2 regions of the Streptomyces rishiriensis genome follow, and region 2 is predicted to be linked to the other one. Evidence: riboswitches for the same ligand, from Rfam matches in the RefSeq annotation. Region 2 holds a riboswitch; the other holds the start of a gene.
The links. Region 2 has a riboswitch for cyclic di-AMP ahead of QF030_RS20610 (M23 family metallopeptidase). Riboswitches for the same ligand answer to the same signal wherever they lie in the genome.
Positions count from the first base shown of each region.

Region 1: it holds a riboswitch for cyclic di-AMP, as region 2 does, so the genes downstream of both, QF030_RS24780 (transglycosylase SLT domain-containing protein) here and QF030_RS20610 (M23 family metallopeptidase) in region 2, are expected to answer to the same signal.

Region 1 covers NZ_JAUSWV010000002.1:5,003,166-5,008,157, forward strand. The annotation lists gene QF030_RS24765 (glycosyltransferase) at 1-624, opposite strand, end outside; partial or broken gene QF030_RS24770 (GNAT family N-acetyltransferase) at 779-1,844, opposite strand; gene QF030_RS24775 (HAD family hydrolase) at 2,136-2,960, shown strand; gene QF030_RS24780 (transglycosylase SLT domain-containing protein) at 3,064-3,537, opposite strand; cyclic di-AMP (ydaO/yuaA leader) riboswitch at 3,541-3,740, opposite strand; gene QF030_RS24785 (polyprenyl synthetase family protein) at 4,684-4,992, shown strand, end outside.
Region 2 covers NZ_JAUSWV010000002.1:4,092,303-4,097,294, forward strand. The annotation lists gene QF030_RS20605 (aldo/keto reductase) at 1-642, opposite strand, end outside; gene QF030_RS20610 (M23 family metallopeptidase) at 828-1,853, opposite strand; cyclic di-AMP (ydaO/yuaA leader) riboswitch at 1,863-2,029, opposite strand; tRNA gene QF030_RS20615 (tRNA-Met) at 2,348-2,421, opposite strand; gene QF030_RS20620 (dihydrofolate reductase family protein) at 2,493-3,620, opposite strand; gene QF030_RS20625 (MarR family winged helix-turn-helix transcriptional regulator) at 3,717-4,247, shown strand; gene QF030_RS20630 (GTP cyclohydrolase II) at 4,395-4,992, shown strand, end outside.

The sequences.
Region 1 (4,992 bases), 910 kb from region 2:
CCGCACGTGCTCGGCGTACTTGCGTTCGATCAGATCCAGCGTCGCGTCCGTCACGGGCGCGTTGTCGACGACGACGATCTCGAAGTCCGGGTGATCCTGGGCCAGCAGCGAGTCGAGGGCGTGGGCAAGTCTTTCGGCGCGCTCCCGGGTGGCGACGACGACGGTGGTGAACGGCACGGTGGCGTTCGGGGCGGCGGTAGCGGTCGGCGCGGTGGCGCTCGGGGCGGTGGCGGGCGGCACGGTGGCGTTCGACGCTGTGGCGGGCGGCACGGTGGTGGTCGGGGTGGTGGTGGTCGGGATTGTGGCGGCGATCGGGGCGGTGGCGGCGGTCTGGGCGGTGACTTGGGCGGGCCCCGTGTCAGGCGGCCCGGGTGCGTGCTCACGCGAGGCCAGGCCCATCAGGACGGTCTTCGGGTCCGCGCCCTCCGGTACCGACCCGAGCAGCGTTCCGATCGGTCGTCCGCCCCTTCTGACCAGCACGAACACCTCGCCGTGCGTCACGGGCGGACTCCCGGGCCCCGGTCTGAGGACGCCCCCGCCGTCCAGCTCGAGCTCGGCGACCTGCACCGGCTCGATGTCCAGGAACCGCTGTATCTCCTGCTGTGCGCGTGCAGCGCGGTACATGCATCCCCCTTGTCTCACGCCAGTCGTTCCTGTCACGCGGCGTGTGCCTTGCCGGCCGGACCGGTGCGGGCACAGCCGGAGCCGGTCACGCCTGTCACATCCGTGGCGCCGGTCACGACGTCGGGCCCGACGGACGGTCGGCCGGCGCCGCTCGTCACGGTCGGCGCAGTCGGCCCGCGCCCTTCAAGGCCCGTGCGGCCGCCGCGGCGAGCCTCGGCCGGTTGCGCACGAAGTGGTGCGCCCGGCGGGACGGCTCACGGCTGAGCCAGTAGAGGACGGCGCCCGCCCCCGGACGCGACCACGCCCCCTCGTACACGGGCACCTCCCCGGTCTTCAGCGCGTCCTTGTACTCGGCCGCGCCCCGCCCCAGGTCGAGCAGGCCGATGCCCTCGGCCGCGGCCGACTCGGCCATCCGCAGATGCAGCACCAGGCCGGGCGAGAACTTCGCGAATCCCGGTTCGTACGCAGGGAACCAGCAGGCCAGGACCGTCGACGAACGCAGCCCGAAGTGCGCGGCGATCGGCTGGTCACCGGCGTAGAGGACGGAGAGCGTGCCGGAGCACTCCGGCGCGCGGGTCACGGAGAGCGCGTCCACGAGCCGGGTGATCCACTCCTGGGCGAACCGGTCCCGGCGACCGGTCCTGCGGTACTGCGCGGACTTCCACCCCATGAGCGTGCGCAGCGCGGCCGGATCCCGTTCGTCGAACACGAACCGCAGCTCCCCGACCTGGCGGCCGAGCCTGCGCTCCTTGGCGAGAGTCGTCTTCAGGAACTTCGGCGACTGGGCCCGCAACACGGACTCGTAGGTCTCGTAACCTTTTTCCACGTCGATGACATAAGAGGCGTACTCCGCCGCCGCGTGCGGGGTGAACAGCCCCTGCCCCGCCTCCAGGTTGTCGAAGGCGAAGCTCGACAGGGCGCACGCCCGCATCAGTTCGGCCGCCTTCAGTCCGAGACCCGGGGCCAGCACCGCGCCCTGCGCGTCCGAGACGCCGTACGCGAGGGCCTGCCCCTGTCCGAGCCGGCCCCGCTCGTGGGGCAGGAAAGCCGACCGGCTCCCGCCCCTCGTACACCACCGCCACCCGCGAGCGTGGCCTCACCAAGCCCACGGCGTCGGTGAACTCCGGTTCCATGAACGGGTTCCGCGGAAGCCCGGACGCGGCACGCAGCGCGCGCCACCGCTCCCTCTCCCCCTCGCCGAGATCCTGCGGCCCCAGCACACGAATGCGCCCACTGCTCAACCCGACCCCCCGATCAAGTCCCCCCTGGACACCTGGACGGTACCGCTCCACCCGGGCATCGCGGTAGGTAGCGTCACATGTTGCTGCCAACCGGTGCAGAGGCCTTTAACCGTCCACTACCCGGCGAGGTGTCAGAAAGCCGTTCCATTGAGTCGGTCGGCAGCCAGTCGTGAGCCAGGCACACAAGGGGAGTTGGCAGAACCGGACAGGACTTCGACGTCGTCCGGTTCGCGTCGAACCCGGGGACCCCGGGATCCGTATTCTCTGATCATGGCCGCACCCACCGCATATGCCGCGCGCACCGCGTACTCCCTCATCGCCACCGACCTGGACGGGACGCTGCTCCGCGGCGACGACACCTTCTCCGACCGGTCGCTCGACGCGCTCGCGCGGGTGGCGAGCGCCGGCGCACGCCACCTGGTGGTGACCGGACGGCCCGCGCCCCGGGTGCGCCCGCTGCTCGACCGGCTGCACAGCAGGGGGCTCGCGGTGTGCGGGCAGGGGGCGCAGTTGTACGACGCCGGCGCGGACCGTCTGCTGTGGTCGGTCACCCTGGACCGGGAGCTGGCCGAGACCGCGCTCGGCAAGATCGAGGCGGAGGTCGGGCAGCTGTACGCGGCCGTCGACCAGGACGGGGTCGACGGGCTGACGCTCATCGAGCCGGGCTACCGGATGCCCCACCCGACGTTGCCCGCCCTGCGGGTCGATCGACGCGACGATCTGTGGTGCGAGCCGATCAGCAAGGTACTGCTGCGCCATCCGACGTTGTCCGACGACGAGTTGGCGTCGACGGCCCGCTCGGTGGTCGGCTCCCTGGCCACCGTCACCATGTCGGGGCCGGGCACGGTCGAACTCCAGCCCTGCGGGATCACCAAGGCGACGGGTCTGGCCCTGGCCGCCGAACACCTGGGGCTGCGGCCCGAGGACACCGTCGCCTTCGGGGACATGCCCAACGACATCCCGATGTTCGACTGGGCGGCGCGAGGCGTCGCCATGGCCAACGCCCACCCGGAACTCAAGGCGGTGGCCGACGAGGTCACGACGTCGAACGAGGACGACGGCGTGGCCGTCGTCCTCGAAAGACTGTTTCCGTAACCGGCTACCGGCACCGGCTACCGGGCGTCGGGTAGCGGCACCGGCTGCCGGGTGTCGGGTAGCGGCACCGGCTGCCGGGACCGGTGACCGGTCGGCGGGACGGTCAGTACGCGCCGAACACGTTGTCGATCGAGCCGTAGCGCGCGGCCGCGTAGTTGCAGGCGGCGGTGATGTTCGCGACCGGGTCGTACGAGTCCCACGACGTCCCGTTGACGTGGTAGGCGCGGAAGGTCGGGTCGATGACCTGGAGCAGCCCCTTGGACGGGATGCCCGCGGCCGCGTTGGAGTCCCAGAGGTTGATGGCGTTGGGGTTGCCGGAGGACTCGCGGATGACGTTGCGGTAGATGCCGTTGTACGTCCCCGGGATGCCGTGCTGCCCCATGACCTGGAGGGAGGCGCGGATCCAGCCGTCGAGGTTGTTGGCGTAGCCGAGGCTGGTGGCGGTGGAGACGGCCGGGGTCGCCGCGGAGGCGGTGGTCGCCCCGAGGACGGGAAGGGCGAGCACGGCCGCGCCGGTGGCGGCGACGGCGAGCGTGCGGACGAAACGGTTGCGGCGCGGCTGAGCGGCAGCGGGCATGACGAATTTCCTCTCCGGCGCCTGCGAGGTGAGCTGTCGGGTTCGGGCGGGAGCTGCCCGGTCGCGTCCTGACGGACGCGGCTTGACCCCTAGCCGTAAGGCCTGCCCGAAACGTCTTGTGTATCCAAGACGTACGGAAAGTCCGTTTCGGCGACTTACCTGGTTCCCCCGCTCCTGCCGAGCGGTATCGGTGGGTGTGCGAGCGGCGGCAGGATTCGGCGTTCCGCCCGACAGGCCGGGAACGTATGCGAGAGCACATGTCCGGAACAAGTACCGGATTCACAGATCACCCCTATTGACCTTGGTCTGTGGCCTATGGGGTGCTTGATCCTTTGTGGGTGCAAACCTTCAACTTGCTTAAGGCGTGCGGAGAATCGGTGAAGGGTGAGGGTAGACCGGATCTTCGCGGGGAGTGAGCCAACTCACCAGCATCCACAAGAGCGGCGAATCGGGCATTCGCCCCAACTCCCTATTAATAGACCGATGGTGAATCAGTGCCGAATCGGTGGCGGGCCGACGCCGGTTCGATGGCGACCCGGCGCCGGTTCGACGGCGGGTCGACGGCGGGTCGACGGCGGGTCGACGGCGGGTCGACGACGGGGCGACGACGGATCGCGCAGAGGGGGGAGGGAGGTGGACGAGAAGGGGAGGGGATCGGAGGCGGCGAGAGGGGGTGGGGAAGGGGGGAGGGGGTGGAAGGGGAGTGGGGGGAGGCTGGAGGAAAGGCGGAGGGGGGCTGGAGGAGGGGGAGGGGTGAGGGGCGCGCCTGCCGTCGCGCTCGACGGGTCGCGGGGGGAACCTGAGAAGAAACGCGTGATCGTCGTCACGCGCAAAAGGGGTGCGCGGACGTTTCGGAGCGGCCGGCGGCCCGTCCGAGGACATGAATCTCCACTTCCCGGAAACTCTCTTCATGTCCGCTCATATGAGCTGATCGAAAACATTTCGGGCGTGATCCGACCGGGCCTGGCCTGCGGGGCACCTCTCGGGCGCCTCCTGGAGACCTCCCGGGCGAGCCCATTCGAGCCCGCGGGACGTGGGGGCTATCGGTGATCGAAACGTGACCGGATACGCTGACTTGAGTGATGGCAGAGACCTATCGACAAACCGCGTAATCGCCAGTAGACACCAGCAGACAGGAGACCCCTCGTGACCGTCGTCGGGCCGTTCGGGCTGAGCGTGCGGGACCAGGCTCTGGAAGCCGATGTCCAGGCCGGATTGGCGGCTGTCGAGGAAGGCTTGCTCGAGGCCACCAAGAGCGCGGTCCCGTTCATCACGGAGGCCGCCCAGCACCTCGTACGCGCGGGCGGGAAGCGGTTCCGGCCGCTGCTCGTGGTGCTCGCGTCGCAGTTCGGTGACCCGTACGCGCCGGGTGTCGTGCCCTCGGCCGTCGTGGTGGAGCTGACCCACCTGGCCACGCTGTACCACGACGACGTGATGGACGAGGCGGCCGTGCGG
Region 2 (4,992 bases):
GGCCAGCGCGAAGTACGGGACGGCGGCGAGCCCGAAGCGGCCGGCGACGTCCTGGAGGGCGCCCTCGTAGGTGTCGCGGGAGACCAGGTTGTAGTGGGGCTGGAGGGCGACGTACCGGGCCAGGCCCTCACGGTCGGAGAACTCCAGGGACTCCCGCAGGCGCTCGGGCGAGATGTTCGAGGCGGCGATGTGCCGTACCTTGCCCGCCCTCACCAGCTCGTCGAGCGCGCCGACGATCTCCTCGACGGGCACCTCGGGCTTGTCGAAGTGCGTGTAGTAGAGGTCGATGTGGTCGGTGCCCAGACGGCGGAGCGAGGCGTCGGCGGCGGCCTTGATGTTGTCGGCGGACAGGCCGCGGAATTCGGGGTGCTGGCTCACCTTGGTGGCGATCACGACGTCGTCGCGGTTGCCCCGGGCCTTCAGCCAGCTGCCGATGATGGTCTCGGACTCACCACCGCTGTTGCCCTCGACCCAGGACGAGTAGGAGTCGGCGGTGTCGACGAAGTTCCCGCCGGCGGCCGCGTAGGCGTCGAGTACGGCGAAGGAGGCCGCCTCGTCGGCGGTCCAGCCGAAGACGTTGCCGCCGAGGGAGAGCGGGAAGACCTCGAGGTCGGAGGAGCCGAGTGTGCGAAGAGACGTCATGCTCGGTCTCAACGGAAGCCGACGGTCCGCCCATTCCGCGCGTGACGCGAAGAACATGTGAACAGCACAGCCGAACGGGGTGCCCGGCACAGCGGATCAGCCCCAGCGGATTGGCACGGACCGGCAGCCCCGACGCGGAGGGCGTCAGGGCTGCGGGGTGCATCAGGGGTGTCCGGACGGGCGGCTCAGGGGTTGAGGCCCTTGCCGCGCAGCCAGGCCGCCGGGTCGATGCCGTCGGCGCTGCCGCCCGGGTGGACCTCGAGGTGGAGGTGGGCCCCGGTGACGTTCCCGGTCGCGCCCACCCGGCCGATCACATCACCGGTGGCGACCTTCTGGCCGACGCTGACGCTGATCGACGACTGGTGGCAGAACCACAGCTCGGTGCCGTCGTCCAGGGTCAGGATGGTGCGGTAGCCGTAGGAACCGGCCCAGCCGGCCTCGGTGATGGTGCCGCTGTGGACGGCCTTGATGAGGGTGCCCGTCGGCGCGGCGAAGTCGAGACCCGTGTGGTAGCCGGAGGACCAGAGGGAACCGGCCTGGCCGAAGGTCGAGGTGATGGTGTACGAGGAGGTCGGCAGCGTGTACTGCTTGGCCAGTTCGGCCAGGCGCGCGGCCTCGGCCTTCGCGGCGGCTTCCTCGGCGGCCTTCTTCTTCGCGGCGGCGGCCTTGGCCTCCGCCTCCTTCTCGGCCTTGGCGGCGGCGTCGGCCTCGGCCTCGGCCGCTGCGGCGAGTGCCTTGACCTCGACCTGGGACTGCTGCGACTCGGCCTGCGCCATGATCCGGCTGCGCAGCGCCTCGCCGGCGTCGGCGGCGCTCTCCTCGGTGTCCAGGGCGGCTTCGGAGCCGAAGCCGGCGAGGGCCGGCGCGGCTTCCTGGACGGGCTCGTCGTCGTCGGAGATGAGCGAACCGACGTTGGGCAGGTCCGGCATCGAGATGGAGACCGGGGCCTTGCCGGTGTTGGCGCTGGCCATGCCACCCGCGCTGACGGCGGCGATGACGCCGACACCGAGGACGGTGGAGCTGCGGGCGAATCCGCCGCCGCGCTGCTTGGCGACGCGGTGCTTGCCGCGTACCGGGCGAGTGGACTCCGCGGTGGGGTTCCACTCCTCCCAAGGTCCCTCGTCGGTGCGATAGCCGCCGTAGCCGAAGGTGTCGGTGGACGGCTGGCTGGGCGCGTACGGGGCCTCGGGGGCAGGCGGGTTGGACGCCACGCGGGCGCACTCCTTTCCTTCCGTCGCCTACCGGGTTAGCTGACGGGTTCGGAGCGGGAAGGTCTCCTACGCGCGTATACCGGTCGTGGACTCTGCGAGTTCACGACGGCTTCCGCGTGATTCACCCCAAGGTGGTGGTTCCCCGGTTCCCTTGCGGGATTCGGCACGTGCCGCACGGAGCCGACTCTGGTGCCGGCTGGGACGACCGCGCTGCGTTATCGAACGTTAATAGACCCGGGGGTGGGTTTCCAAGCCGTTCCTCTTGATCAACATCATTCCCGGCCTGGACTTTTAGGCCACCAGCGGTGAAAAACGGGCGAGTTGACCGCCCCCCGCCATGCCCCGTAAACGCCCCGTCAGTCATAGGAGTGGTGATGGTAACTCAGTTGTAATGCGCAGGGCGGTCGCCCGGTCACCGGCAGTAAGGGGATGGGATGCGCGACGAAAACACCGAAGGCCGGAACCCTTTCGGATTCCGGCCTTCGGTTCATCAGTAGCGGGGACAGGATTTGAACCTGCGACCTCTGGGTTATGAGCCCAGCGAGCTACCGAGCTGCTCCACCCCGCGGCGATGAACACAACTGTACGCCATCGGCGGGGCAGAAAGCACATCGGTTGATCACCGGGGCCCCGGCGGCCTCAGAGGAGGTGGCGGTTCGGCTCCTTCGCCCGCTCCTCGTACTCCGGAAGCACGAGGACGTCGACGCCCCGGCCCGCCAGCAGACCGGTTCCGTCCGCGTCCGTGACGAAGGTGTCCGGCTCGCGCCAGGCCGTGACCACCCGGCCCACTCCGGCGTCGAGGATGAGGCGGGCACAGGGCGCCGGGCGGGAGGATCGGCGGGCGCACGGTTCGAGGCTGCTGTAGACGGTGGCCGCGGGCAGCCGGGGATCGGCGGGGTCGAGCTTCGCGAGGGCGGCCTCCTCGGCGTGCACGACCGGGTCGCCGGCCTCGCGGGAGTGGCCGCGCGCCAGCTCCGTGCCGTCGGCGGCCACGATCACGGCGCCGACGCTGAAGGCGGTCTCCGACGGCGGACAGTCGGCCGCGAGGGCGCAGGCCAGGGCCAGCCAGTGCCGGTCGGCCGCGGCGGGCAGCGGTCCCGTGCCGGGTGCGGTGGGCTCGTAGCGGTTCAGGACGACGTCCTCGATACGCCGGGACTCCACCAGGCGCAGCCGTCCGCCCTGGTAGCCGCCGGGCCCGAAGAGGCGGGGCGCGGACGGGTCGCCCACGAAGAGCGGGGCGAGGACGAGCTGGAGCTCGTCGGCGAGGCCCTGCCGGAGCAGCTGGGTGTGGACGGTGCCGCCGCCCTCGACCATGAGCCGCCGTACGCCGCGGACGTCGTGGAGGTGTTCGAGGAGGCGGCGCCAGTCCACTTCGGGGCCGAGCGGGACGGCGTCCGCGGCGATGCCCAGCGCACGGATCCGGTCGGCGCCCTTCTCCGTCGTGTACACGATCTTCTCGCCGCCCGTGTGCCAGAAGTTCGCCGCCGGATCCAGCTCGCCCGAGTCGCTGACGGTGACCTTGAGGGGGTACGCAGGCCGCCCGGCGGCCACGCGGGCGGCGCGGCGCTCGGGGGAGTTCACGAGGAGCCGGGGATTGTCGGCGCGGATCGTGCCGGCGCCGACGAGGATGGCGTCGACCGAGGCCCGGACCTCGTCGACACGGTCGAAGTCGGCGCGGCCGGAGAGAAGCAGGCGCTCGGGCGTGGTGTCGTCCAGGTAGCCGTCGAGAGAGACGGCGGCGGACAGCAGGACGTACGGGTACGGCATCGACGCGGCTCTCCGGTGGGGTGACGGGCAGGGCTGACGGGCAGGACTTGACGGGCAGGACTTGGTTCAAGTTTGAAACAAACTTACACTGGGGGCATGACGACTCGCTGGCTCACCCCCGAGGAGCAACGCGCCTGGCGCGCGTATGTTGCCGGCTACCTCCTCCTCGAGGACGCGATCGACCGGCAGCTCCAGCAGGAGGCCGGCATGCCCCACCTGTACTACTCCATCCTCGCCAACCTCTCCGACATCCCGGAACGGCGGCTGCGGATGACCGACCTCGCGGAACGGCTGAAGATCACCCGCAGCCGGCTGACCTATGCGGTGTCCCGGCTGGAGAAGGACGGGCTGGTGCGGCGCGAGGACTGCCGCTGGGACAAGCGCGGCAGCGTCGCGGTCCTGACGGACGAGGGCATGACGGTGCTGGAGAACGTCGCGCCCGGCCACGTCGGGACGGTTCGCGCGGCCCTCTTCGACCGGCTCACCCCCGAGCAGGTGGGACAGCTGGAGGAGATCTTCACGCAGGTCGCACGCGGGTTCCAGGAGAACGGCGACGGCGAGACGGCGCCCGAGGACCTCCCGTGGCGCCGGCGCTCGTCGCCCTGCTCGGGAACCGGGACTCCCTGACCGCGGGCCCTGTGAGGGGCGCCACACACCGGTTGCTTCAAATTTAAAGCATGGGGTAGGGTCTCGGCTCGTTGGATCTGCTTCAAATCTGAAGCACAGGGTGGCCCTGTGCCGCCCTGTCACCGTCCTCCGGACCCGGGAGACCGCATGCCCGACACCCCCGCCGCCACCCCGCGCGCCCGCGTCCGGGTGCCGCTGCGCTTCCCCGACGGCTACTCCGTCGACGCCGAACTGGTCACCTTCCACGGTCTCGCCGACGGCCAGGAGCACGTCGCCGTCGTCCTCGGCGAGCCGGCCGCCGGCGCCACCCCCCTGGTCCGGCTGCACTCCGAGTGCCTGACCGGTGACGTCTTCGGCTCCGCCCGCTGCGACTGCGGGCCGCAGTTGCGCGAGGCGGTCGAGCGCATAGCCGTCACGGGCGGTGTCCTGCTCTACCTCCGTCAGGAGGGCCGCGGCATCGGTCTCTACAACAAGCTCGACGCGTACGCCCTCCAGGACCAGGGCCTGGACACCTACGAGGCGAACGCCGCGCTCGGCCTGCCCGAGGACGACCGGGACTACACGGCCGCCGCCCAGATGCTGCGCGCGCTGGGCATCACGAGCCTGGATCTGCTGTCCAACAACCCGGACAAGGCAGGCCAGTTGCGCGACCTGGGCATCGACGTCCAGGACCGGGTCCCGACGGGCGTCTTCACCACCCCGCACAATGTCCGCTACCTGCGCGCGAAGGTCCTGCAGACCCAGC